DNA from 2 places in the Bacillus sp. Brlt_9 genome. Region 1 is predicted to be linked to the other one. Evidence: riboswitches for the same ligand, from Rfam matches in the RefSeq annotation. Region 1 holds a riboswitch; the other holds the start of a gene.
The links. A riboswitch is a leader RNA that binds a small molecule or an ion and turns the genes downstream of it on or off. The one in region 1 is predicted to bind S-adenosylmethionine.

Region 2: it holds a riboswitch for S-adenosylmethionine, as region 1 does, so the genes downstream of both, VF726_RS28885 (MetQ/NlpA family ABC transporter substrate-binding protein) here and VF726_RS22515 (LLM class flavin-dependent oxidoreductase) in region 1, are expected to answer to the same signal.

The regions. Positions count from the first base shown of each region.
Region 1 covers NZ_JAYJLO010000006.1:119,209-124,685, forward strand. The annotation lists gene VF726_RS22490 (S-layer homology domain-containing protein) at 1-86, opposite strand, end outside; gene VF726_RS22495 (hypothetical protein) at 872-1,426, shown strand; gene VF726_RS22500 (DUF3969 family protein) at 1,430-1,765, shown strand; partial or broken gene VF726_RS22505 (DAK2 domain-containing protein) at 2,052-2,342, opposite strand; gene VF726_RS22510 (ATP-grasp domain-containing protein) at 2,404-3,360, opposite strand; gene VF726_RS22515 (LLM class flavin-dependent oxidoreductase) at 3,353-4,411, opposite strand; SAM riboswitch class I at 4,494-4,600, opposite strand; gene VF726_RS22520 (YjcZ family sporulation protein) at 4,868-4,945, shown strand; gene VF726_RS22525 (hypothetical protein) at 5,000-5,281, opposite strand.
Region 2 covers NZ_JAYJLO010000014.1:15,004-20,480, forward strand. The annotation lists gene VF726_RS28875 (methionine ABC transporter permease) at 1-549, opposite strand, end outside; gene VF726_RS28880 (methionine ABC transporter ATP-binding protein) at 524-1,564, opposite strand; gene VF726_RS28885 (MetQ/NlpA family ABC transporter substrate-binding protein) at 1,577-2,389, opposite strand; SAM riboswitch class I at 2,475-2,589, opposite strand; gene VF726_RS28890 (NAD(P)-dependent alcohol dehydrogenase) at 2,670-3,578, opposite strand; gene VF726_RS28895 (hypothetical protein) at 3,724-4,488, shown strand; gene VF726_RS28900 (FAD-binding oxidoreductase) at 4,599-5,477, shown strand, end outside.

The DNA.
Region 1 (5,477 bases):
GCTCTCACATCACTGCCATTTGTAGACAATAAAGCACCACCAATAAGTGTTAATGATGTAATTGATTTTAATAGTTTTGTGTACATAATTCCTTCTCCCAATTCGTTCTCTATTTATGTTTTTTTGTCGAAAAATCTAAAATAATATGACAAAACATATTATACTATTAAAACTTTTTGAAGGATATATTAAGTTTTGAAATATGCAAAAACTCATATTGTTATAGGAATTCATAGTGATATTATGTTGTTTTACTTGGGAATATATAAATAAAAGAGAAATACAACATACAAACAGCCCAAGTTCATCGTGCAAAACTTTCTGCGTTTAATCTAGGAAGCATTGTATTTTCTATAGTTGGAATTATTGTACATATTTGTTACTACTTTAAATACTTTTTATAGAGGTTTATCAGTTCTTTTGTAAATTTTAAAAATGCAGTAACAACTTAAATTCATAGGACAACCCATTCAAACGAAAACCACTATTCGGATTAAAGGTTCTGGTGCAAATAAAGGATACATTCCAAAAAACAATGAGGATTCTACCGGAATCGTTCTTTATGCTGTTAATCCAAATAATTGATGAATGAATTGTTTTTGATTTTGAACAGACTGATCACACACCCTTTTGTAGAGTAATAGTATCAGTATGTCCAAGATTTACAGATTCATTGCACAAGTGTTATATTTTTTGCACCAGAACCGAATAAAATGTACAATAAATGCAACACCTTACATTTATTAACAAAGTTTACAATTAGGTTGATAAATTTTAAAATTAGCTTAAAAAAACACTTTTTCTATTTATTTGGATTTTCATCTATGTGATAGTGAATGAGTACATAATAAAGGTGAAAGGGTGTTTTTCTTTGAACAAATTTTTCAAGAAGTTGGCTGTAGTATTATCGTTCTCTATGCTATTAACAGCAGTTAGTCCTGGGTATTCAGCTTTTGCGAACACTGAAAGTGATGATCTGAACTCTGAACGATTGTTAACAGAGGACGAGTTTTTGTATGACGTTGGTTTTGAAGATGTAACGATTGATGAGTTTGCTGGAGATAATATGCCGGATTATGTGGATGATTCTGTAGAAGAACCTCATTTGAGAGTATATTATGCAGCGCCTGTTGTGGTTTGGATTGTTGTAGCTGGAATTAGGGTTTCTAGAATAGTCTATAAAGCTATTAAGTATGCTCCTAAATATCCATCAGGATTTAAAGCTGTGCAAAATGGAACAAAAAATGTAAATGTAAACAATACAAAATTATTAAGTGAATTGAGACAAATTGAATCAGGAACTTGGAAAAAAGTATATAAAGATGGTTATGACAAAAATGGTAAAAAGATTTCAATTCACTATTTCCAAAGTAAATCAGGTAAAGTGTTTGATGTAAAAGTTAAAAGTGGATGGAGTGTAAAATAATACATGTATGATTTACGTGTAGAATCGAAAGATATTCAACAGTTTGAGAAAATGATATTAATAAATATATTGGGTGTTCTAAATGCATTAGAAGAACAGTTGATAACGATTGAAGAAGCGGAGAAAATAATATTTACTCCCTATACAATAGATTTATTAAGATCAAAAAAAGTTTCTGAGGAAGTACTTCATGTTATTTATTTAGGAACTGAGCTAGAAGATATTTATAGTTTGATGCCTAATGAATTAAAAGATACTTTGTTAGAGATAAAACAGTTGGTATTAAAATTATTGCAGGAAAAGCAAGAATTTAAAATTTTAGATAAGGCATTAAGATAATTTAAAAGACATGGAAAACAATTGTTTTCCATGTCTTTTTTGGTTCTGGTGCAAATAAAGGATACATTCAAAAAAACAATGAGAAATCCTACCGGAATCTTTCTTTACACTGTTAACCCAAATAATTAATGAATGAATTGTTTTTGATTTTGAACATACTGATCACACACCCTTTTGTAGAGTAATAGTATATCCAAGATTTACAGATTCATTGCACAAGTGTTATATTTTTTGCACCAGAACCGAAAATCCCTTCTACCTTAAGATAGAAGGGATTTTCTCATTTCTACTTCAAACTACCCGCAATCTCCGTAAAGATAACTCCAAGTGCATGCGCACCTGCATCTGGATAGCCTAAGCTTCTTTCACCAACTGTACCGGCGCGGCCCATGCGAGCTACGATTTCTTTCGTGTACTCTGCGCCTTTAACAGCTGCTTCTGCTCCTTTTTCAAAGGCAGTTTTCATATCTTCTTCGTTTGAAGCGCTAGTTAACCAAGAGTCTACACATGGAGCAAGTGCATCAACAAGCGTTTTATCACCAACTACTGCTCCTCTACCGAATGATCTTTCACCTATAAAATCTGCTATCTCTTCTTTTTTTCTATATTTGCACCAGAACCTTATTTTTTAATCAACACTATTTAACTGACTCTACTTGTTTCTCTAATTCTCTTCCAAGAAATTTAGCAAGCTCAAGCATACCAAATTGATTAGCTACAGACTCTGCATCAGAATTATAGTTTGTGTTTGTATTAATATCATACGTATAAATTATTCCATCCAAACTGCGAATAAATTCAATACCAGCAACAGTAATTTCATTTTCTTTCAAAAATTCTTTGTACTGTTCAATGATCGGCTCGTGGAAGTCCGGTATAATTTCAAATTTTGTTGACGCTTCTTTCTTACTCTCTTCTCCTACTGGGCAGAAAGCATCTTGAATCGAGCATGCATCCGCTGGACAAAGCTCGAATCCTTCTGATGTATCTACTTTAACTGCATATACAAACTGACCGCCTACAAATTCACAACGTGTAATATATGGTTCTGGCGCTTCAATATATTGCTGGATTAAAGTAATTCCATCAATAGGTTCTTCAAACGCCGGACTATCCATATATTGTTCTAAAGCATCGATGGAATGAAATAGTTGAACACCGAGGCCTTTACCTGCACGGTTATGCTTTGTAATGAACGGCACTTCCCCTAACTCCCTAGCAGCTTTTACTATATGATCACGGCCAACAGCACCAATTGTTTTTGGCACTTGTATACCAAAATTTCTTAATGCTGCATATTGATTCAATTTACTTACTTCAAGACGTAATGCACGAGACCCATTAAATACTGTTCGCCCGTATCCTTCTAACCAAGCAAGAACTCCTTCCGTCAACTCAGGTGCATATCTATGACCTCTCGTATGTGAAGAAGCACTCATGCGGCTATAAAAAACACCTTGGGGAGGTTCTTGTTCTAACGTAATTGTTCCTTCATTTAAAAACCATTCCTCATACGGTAACTCCAGTTCTTCCAACCTTTTCACTAAATGATCCGTCCATTCCTTATTCTCATGTAATATGTAAATTTTACTCATTTGTAATCAATTCCTTTCTTTTTGCTTCAACTAATGGCATCACTTTTTCAGAAAATCGTTTCATCTCTTCAAGCTGTGGCGAAAATTGTAAAAGTAATAACGTAACACCCACTTTTTCAAAGGCGAGTATCCTTTCTGCAATTTGTTCTGGTGTTCCAATTAAATTAGGACGTAATCCACGATTAGATACGGAATAATCATTCAGCTTCACTTGCTGTTCCAAATGCGATTTACTAATAAAATCTTGGTAACCCGCATAACCTAAAGCATCATCTTTCACATCCGTTATGCGTCTCCATTCTTCTAATGCCTCTTCTTCTGTATCACGACAAATGACGTAAGCCGCGAGCCCGAATGACTGCAATGGCTTCTCTGTAACTTTCTTTCTACGATTCTTCATATCTTCTATTTTCACTGATACTTCTTCCACTGTTCCTCCATGCATGACATATGCATCCGCATGGTTTACAATTACTTCTTTTCCTCGCTCACTCTCACCACCTGCATAGATCTTAATTCCTTGTTTCTGTACAGGTTTTGGACTTAAATGTGTATGATGAAGCTCATAAAAATTCCCTTTATACGAAAACACTTCTTCTTTCCAAAGCTCTTTCAAAACTGTTACAAATTCCTCTGTGCGATCATATCTTTCATCATGTGCGGTAAATACTCCGCCGTACTGTCTCGCTTCTTCTTCCCACCACGCTGAAACTACATTCAATGTAAAACGACCATTACTTAATTGATCGATATTCGCTGCCATTTTCGCTGTAACCGCTGGATTGTGGAAGCCAGGTCTTACAGCTGTCATAATCTCTAATTTATCCGTTACTGCTGCAAGTGCTGCCGCAGTTGTCCACGCTTCTAAACTTGGTGCTGAAACACCTTTTATATCATTTAAATTTAATTCCGCAATAAGAGTTGTTGAAAAACCTAATTGTTCTGCCGCTTGTGCTGTTTGTTTTGCATACTCAAACGTAGGCGGCATAGATTCATCCTCTACATTTCGAAGCCATCCCCCAAAAATCGGTAACCAAAAACCATACTCCACTACATACTCCCCCTTCATCTCTTAGCCATAAAAAAGACTACTCTTATTCAAATAAGAGTAGCCTTCTTGACTAATTGAACCGCTCTTATCTTTCAGGTGTTTTTTCACCTGCAGGATTTGGCACCTTTCGTCTCACACGAGGTTGCCGAAGTTTCATAGGGCCCGTCCCTCCACTTCTCAACATAAGAATTGTTTGATTTTTATTTATTATAATCATCAGAATAATAAAAATCAATCATTTAATACTCATTTTTCCTATAAGCATTAAATGATATATAAGAAATCATATTTTTATAGAGGTTCATAGGGATATTATCTTGTTTTACTTCCGAATATATAAAGGGGTATATTGTATCATGTCGAAAACATCATTTATAACTAAGTTGCTTTGCTTCTATTGTAGAGATGATAGAGAATATACAAACATAAATATCAACTTACAGAAGTTTTAGTAATATGAAAAATAAAAGAACCTCAATATTAGTTGTATTATTTATTCTATTAATCATTATCGGATGCAGTTGTTTCTGCTAAAAAACTATTAGAAAAGGTACCTATATATAGGTACCTTTTCTTCATATGTATTTATTAAGATTTGTATTTTTTGACTGTACAAGGAATAGTTACAATGTATAAATCTATAGCATAGATTGTAACCCAAATACCTTTACCTTCAGCCGCTAACTTTTCATTCAATTGTGATAAATGCTCTGAAACTTTTCTTTTACCCCACTTTCTAGGAAACCATTGAAAAACCTTAGGAACATTATGTTTTTTGTTATACCATACATTCAATCTCCAAAAAATCAAGAAAAACGAGACAATCACTACAATACAAAAAATATCAAAATATGAAATCCCTAAAATCATATAATATATTCTCCATTTCCATATAAATTAAACATAAATAAATCTATATATATAATATTAAATATTAAAACCCATTTATTGATGCTATAACAGGCTCACTCGATGATTGTTATATTTTTTCATGGTTTTTAAGCAATATAATACCTTCTTAACACCAAGTGTACAAGTAAAAGAAGACATCTTAATCGATGTCTTC
Region 2 (5,477 bases), on a different contig from region 1:
TCGATATGCTAAATCACCAAGACCGCCAGCACCTACAAGTCCAGCCATTGCTGTTGCGCCAATTAAGCCAATTGTTGCGATTGTTAATCCAAGTACAAGGGAGGGACGAGCTTCTTTCACCATAACGTGCCAAATAATTTTTATAGTAGAAACGCCCATCGCTTGGTAAGCTTCAATAACACCACGATCCACTTCTAATAAAGCTGTCTCCATTAGTCGTGCAATATAAGGAGCTGTGAATACGACAAGCGGTACGATAACACCTTGCACGCCAATGGATGTTCCCATTAGAAACTTTGTAAAAGGTAAAATGAAGAATAATAGAATGATAAATGGAAGAGAGCGAATGATATTAATAATTGTATTCAGAATTGGATAAATGATTTTATTTTCGTGCTGTCCACCAGGTCTCGTTAAAACAAGTGTGACACCGAGTGGTAGTGCAATAAGGATAGAGATGAATAGTGAAATAGATGTCATTTGAAAGGTTTGTATTGTCGCCTCCCATATAACTTTACCCCATTCATCCAAAAAGGACTTGTTTCCCATAATCTGTTCTACCTCCTTCTACGATGATCCCTTGCTCTTGTAAAAATGATAAAGCGCGGGCTACTTCATTTTTCTCACCCTGCATATGAATGATCAGTTTCCCATAAGCTTCATGTTTTAACTGTGTAATATTACCGGATAAAATATTTGGATATACTTGAAAACGTTTTGTAGCAACAGCTAATGCTGGCTCTCCTGAAGCATTCCCTATAAAGGAGAGAGTCACAATTTCACCGGTAGTTTGTAGTTCTTTTTGTACCTCTTCTGGAATCTTCGCTGCAAATGCACTATTTACGAATTTCTTCGTTGTTACATGTTGTGGGTTTGTGAAGATATCCTTCACAGTCCCGCTTTCAACTACTGCTCCATGTTCCATAACAGCAACTTGGTCACATATACGCTGGATGACATTCATTTCATGTGTAATTAATAAAATTGTAATCCCGATTTCTTCATTAATCTTTAGTAATAGGTCAAGAATAGAATCCGTTGTTTCTGGATCTAAAGCGCTCGTTGCTTCGTCGCTTAATAACACCTCAGGTTCATGTGATAGTGCACGTGCAATGGCAACACGTTGTTTCTGACCACCAGAAAGTTCACTCGGATAGGCATCTTTTCGGTTGAAAAGATCGACAATACGTAAATACTTTTCTACCCTTTTTTCAATTTCATTTTTGGAAAGACCAGATAGACGTAACGGTAATGCGATATTTTCATAAACTGTCACAGTTTTAAGTAAGTTGAAGCCTTGAAAAATCATCCCGATTTTTTGTCTCGATTTTGCTAGTTCTTTTGCTGATAAAGTTGTTAAGTCTTGGCCGTTTACGATGATATTTCCTGTCGTTGGTTTTTCTAATAAATTTACACATCGAATTAATGTACTTTTACCAGCGCCGCTATATCCAATGATTCCAAATACTTCGCCCTTTTTTACTTGGAGGGAAGTAGGTTTCAGAGCTTCCACATTCCCTTTTTTTGTTGTAAATATTTTGGATACATTTTTCAATTCAATCATTATCGTCAGCTCCTACCAAGACGGTAAAACAGAACCATCAAATTTTTTCTCGATAAATTCTTTTACTTCTTTAGATTGATAAGCTTTCTTTAATTTATTTACAACAGCATCATCTTTATTTTCAGTACGAACAACGACCCAGTTCACATATGGTGAATCTTTTCCCTCGCGGAAGATAGAATCTTTCGCAGGGCTTAATTTTGCACCTAATGCAAAGTTTGTATTAATTGCAGCTGCTTTCACTTCGCTTAGTTGTGTCGGTAATTGAGATGCCTCTAATTCAACAATCTTTAATTTTTTCGGATTTTCAATGACATCTTTCGCAGTCGCTTTTTCTGTCGCCTTTGGATCCACTTTTAAAACACCTGCTTTTTCAAATAGTTTTAAAGCTCGAAGTTCATTCGTTGGATCATTTGGCACAGCAATCGCATCGCCCTCTTTTAAATCTTTTACATCCTTTAAGCTTTTAGAATATACACCCATAGGGAATGTTACTGTTGAAAATACTTCCGTTAATTTCATATTGCGCTCAGCTTTAAATACGTCTAAATAAGATTTTGTTTGATAGCTATTTACATCAAGACTTTTTTCATCTAAGGATACGTTGGGTGCTACATAATCATTAAATACTTTTACATCAATTTCGAGTCCGTCTTTCGCTGCCACTTCTTTCACCTTTTCAAAGATTTGTTCATGCGGTCCGCCAGTTACGCCGACAGTAATCTTTTTCTCATCTAACGTTTTTACCTCTTTATCGGAATTAGCACCACATGCACCTAATAATAATACAGCTCCACTTACAATGCTCAATAATACTTTTTTCATCTATAATTCCCCCTTCATATACGTTCCAAAATAAAAAGCACCTCTCAAAAATAAGAGAGGTGCCGAATAGACAAAATAGTTTCCTCTCTTATCTTCCAAAACGAAAAATCGTTTTGCAGGAATTAGCACCTTAGCTTATACGTTATAAGCTCGGTTGCCGGGCATCATCGGGCCAGTCCCTCCGCCACTCTTGATAAGAGTATGTGTATGTAGTTTTTTAATATGGTACTAATAGTAAATCTTACAAAAAGAATTGTCAATGTTATTTTCTGAATATATTTTATTTTAAGGTAATCGAAACGTTACCTTTCTTATGTCCCTTTTCCACATACATATGAGCTTCAGCAATTTCTTCTAATTGGTAGGTTCTATCAATAACAGGCTTTAAATGTTCTGTTTCAGTTAGTTCTTTTAGTAGAATCATATCCTCTTTACTTACCTTTGCCATCATTCCATTAACAGATACATATTTTCCATTGGGTGTTAATGTATTTGTACAAAGGGATTTTTTATACTTCCCGACTGCATCAAATATAATATCGTAGCGCTCGCCCTGCTTAGTAAAATCTTCTTTCGTATAATCGATTACGTTATCAGCTCCTAAAGATTGAACGAGTTCAAAATTTGAATGACTACAAACAGCCGTAACGGTCGCACCGAAATATTTAGCAAGTTGTACAGCAGCTGTTCCTACCGATCCTGAGGCACCATATATGAGCACTTGTTGCCCTTTTTTTATACGGCCCTTTCTCAGGAAATGCAATGCTGAAGTTCCACCAAAAGGAATAACTGCCGCTTCTTCATACGTCACATTGGTAGGTTTTAATGTGATTAATCCACTTTCATGTACGCATGTGTACTCGGCATAACCACCGAGGTTTAGTTCTGTTAATGCAAAAATTTGATCCCCTTTTTTAAATTGAGTTACATCTGTTCCAATTTCCTCAATTTCTCCAGCTAATTCTACACCAAGTATAGGGTTTCTCGGTTTTCTGAAACCTAATATGATCCGCATAGGAATCCAAAATAAGAGGGGACTATTAAAACCGCGTATTCTACAGTCTCCAGTCGATACACTTGTTGCATGAATTTTAACTAATACTTCGTTCTTTTTAGGAGTAGGTTTCTCTATATTTTGAAGCTGAAGAACGTTAGGTGGTCCATACTTTGTGCAAATAATTGCTTTCATAATGACCTCCTGAAATGAGTTGTTGTTATTTACATCATATTTAAGCTCTTCATTAAACATGTCGCTATATAGCAAATATAGATTGAAAATTATATAGATTTCATAGGAAAAGAGGTGATATTATTTTGGGAAAGGGGGCGACATTATGAAAAAAATTATTTTTGTTTCAAGTTTAGTACTTGCAATCAGTCTAGGGGTAGGATGTAGTAATGAGAAAACAGCAAAGACGGATGAACCGAAAAAAGAATCTGTTCAAAAAGAAAAGGAATTAGCAGCGAAGGATGTTTTCAAGAAAACGAACGAAGCTTTTAAAAATGAAGAACATGTAACGATGACATATGATGTAGGGATAAAAGCTGAAGGAACAGAGATGGATATATTAAAGGCTAAGATGCAATTAGAGCCAAAGACAAAGAATTCTCGTTCTGAAATGAATATTTCTGGTACAGATGTTGTAGTGTATACTGTGGATGGTAAAGTAGCTGGTGAGGTGAAAAACCCTAATACAGGAGAAGTTATAACCGTGCCAGAGGAGCAATTAAACGCTGGTGGAATGAAAGCAACTCAAGATATTATAGATAAGTTAGAAGTACCGGAAGTAGTTTTAGATAAAATGAAGATGGAGAAAAGCGGAGATAAATATAAACTGAAATTTACATTAAAAGGGCAAGAAACAGAAAGTATGTTAACTAGCATGGATGAAACGCAGAAGAAAATGTTACAAGCACAAAATGCGAAGATAGAAGAAGTGGACGCAGAATATATCATTACAAAAGATTTTAAATATGAATCAGCAAAGATAGACATGATTATGAGTAGTAATGGCAAGGATAAAGCACACATTATTACGAACGCAAAATATACGTCGTACGAAAAGTTTGACCCAATACAATTGCCAGTAGCAAAGTAACAGTTTTGATGAGGGGACCTAAAATAAGGTGCCCTCTTTTTTGTATACTTTCTTCAAAGGAAAATAGGTACAATATGAAGAGGGAAAATTGTAGAAGAGGAGAGTGTCATTTGAAAAAAAGAAAGATAGCGGTGGTTATGATAGTTTATACAGTGTTGCTTGCGACATCTGTAAATACATATAAAGAGCAATTAAATCATCCGATTATGAGCGATGTAGGAAAGTTACTCCCGACGAAAATAAAACGTGTTGAAAATGCTGAGGATGAAATTTCATTAAAACAGGTTGTGCAAGATGCAAATGTTTCTGGGGAGAAAATTTCTATCGCAGGTATGCAACATAGCCAAGGCGGACAGACGTATTATCCGAACGGTACGATACTTGATATGAAAGGATATAATGAAATATTAGAGTTTAATCCGGAGAAGAAGAGGATTAGGGTGCAAAGCGGTGTCACATGGAATGACATTCAAAAGAAAATTAATCCGTATGGTCTTGCGGTTCAAGTCATGCAATCTCAAAATATTTTTACTGTTGGTGGTTCATTAAGTGTAAATGTACATGGGCGTGACATTCGTCATGAAGCATTGATTGATACAGTAGAGTCATTTAGATTGTTAATGGCAAATGGTACGGTGCGTAATGTAAGTAGAGAAGAGAATGCTGATTTGTTTCCGTATGTAATTGGGGGATACGGATTGTTTGGCGTGATTTTAGATGTGACACTAAAGTTAACAAAAGATGAATTGTATGAAACGCATACGAAGGTACTAGATTATAAGGAATACTCTTCATATTTTAAGAATAAAGTGCGAAGGGATGAGGATATACGTATGCATTTAGCACGTATTTCTGTTGCCCCACATTCATTTTTAAAAGAAATGTATGTGACAGATTATGTATTAGCAAAAGATCAGCAGAAGTTGAGAGAGTACAGTGAATTAAAAGAAGAAAATATTATAGCTGCGCCAAAGTTTTTACTCGGTTTA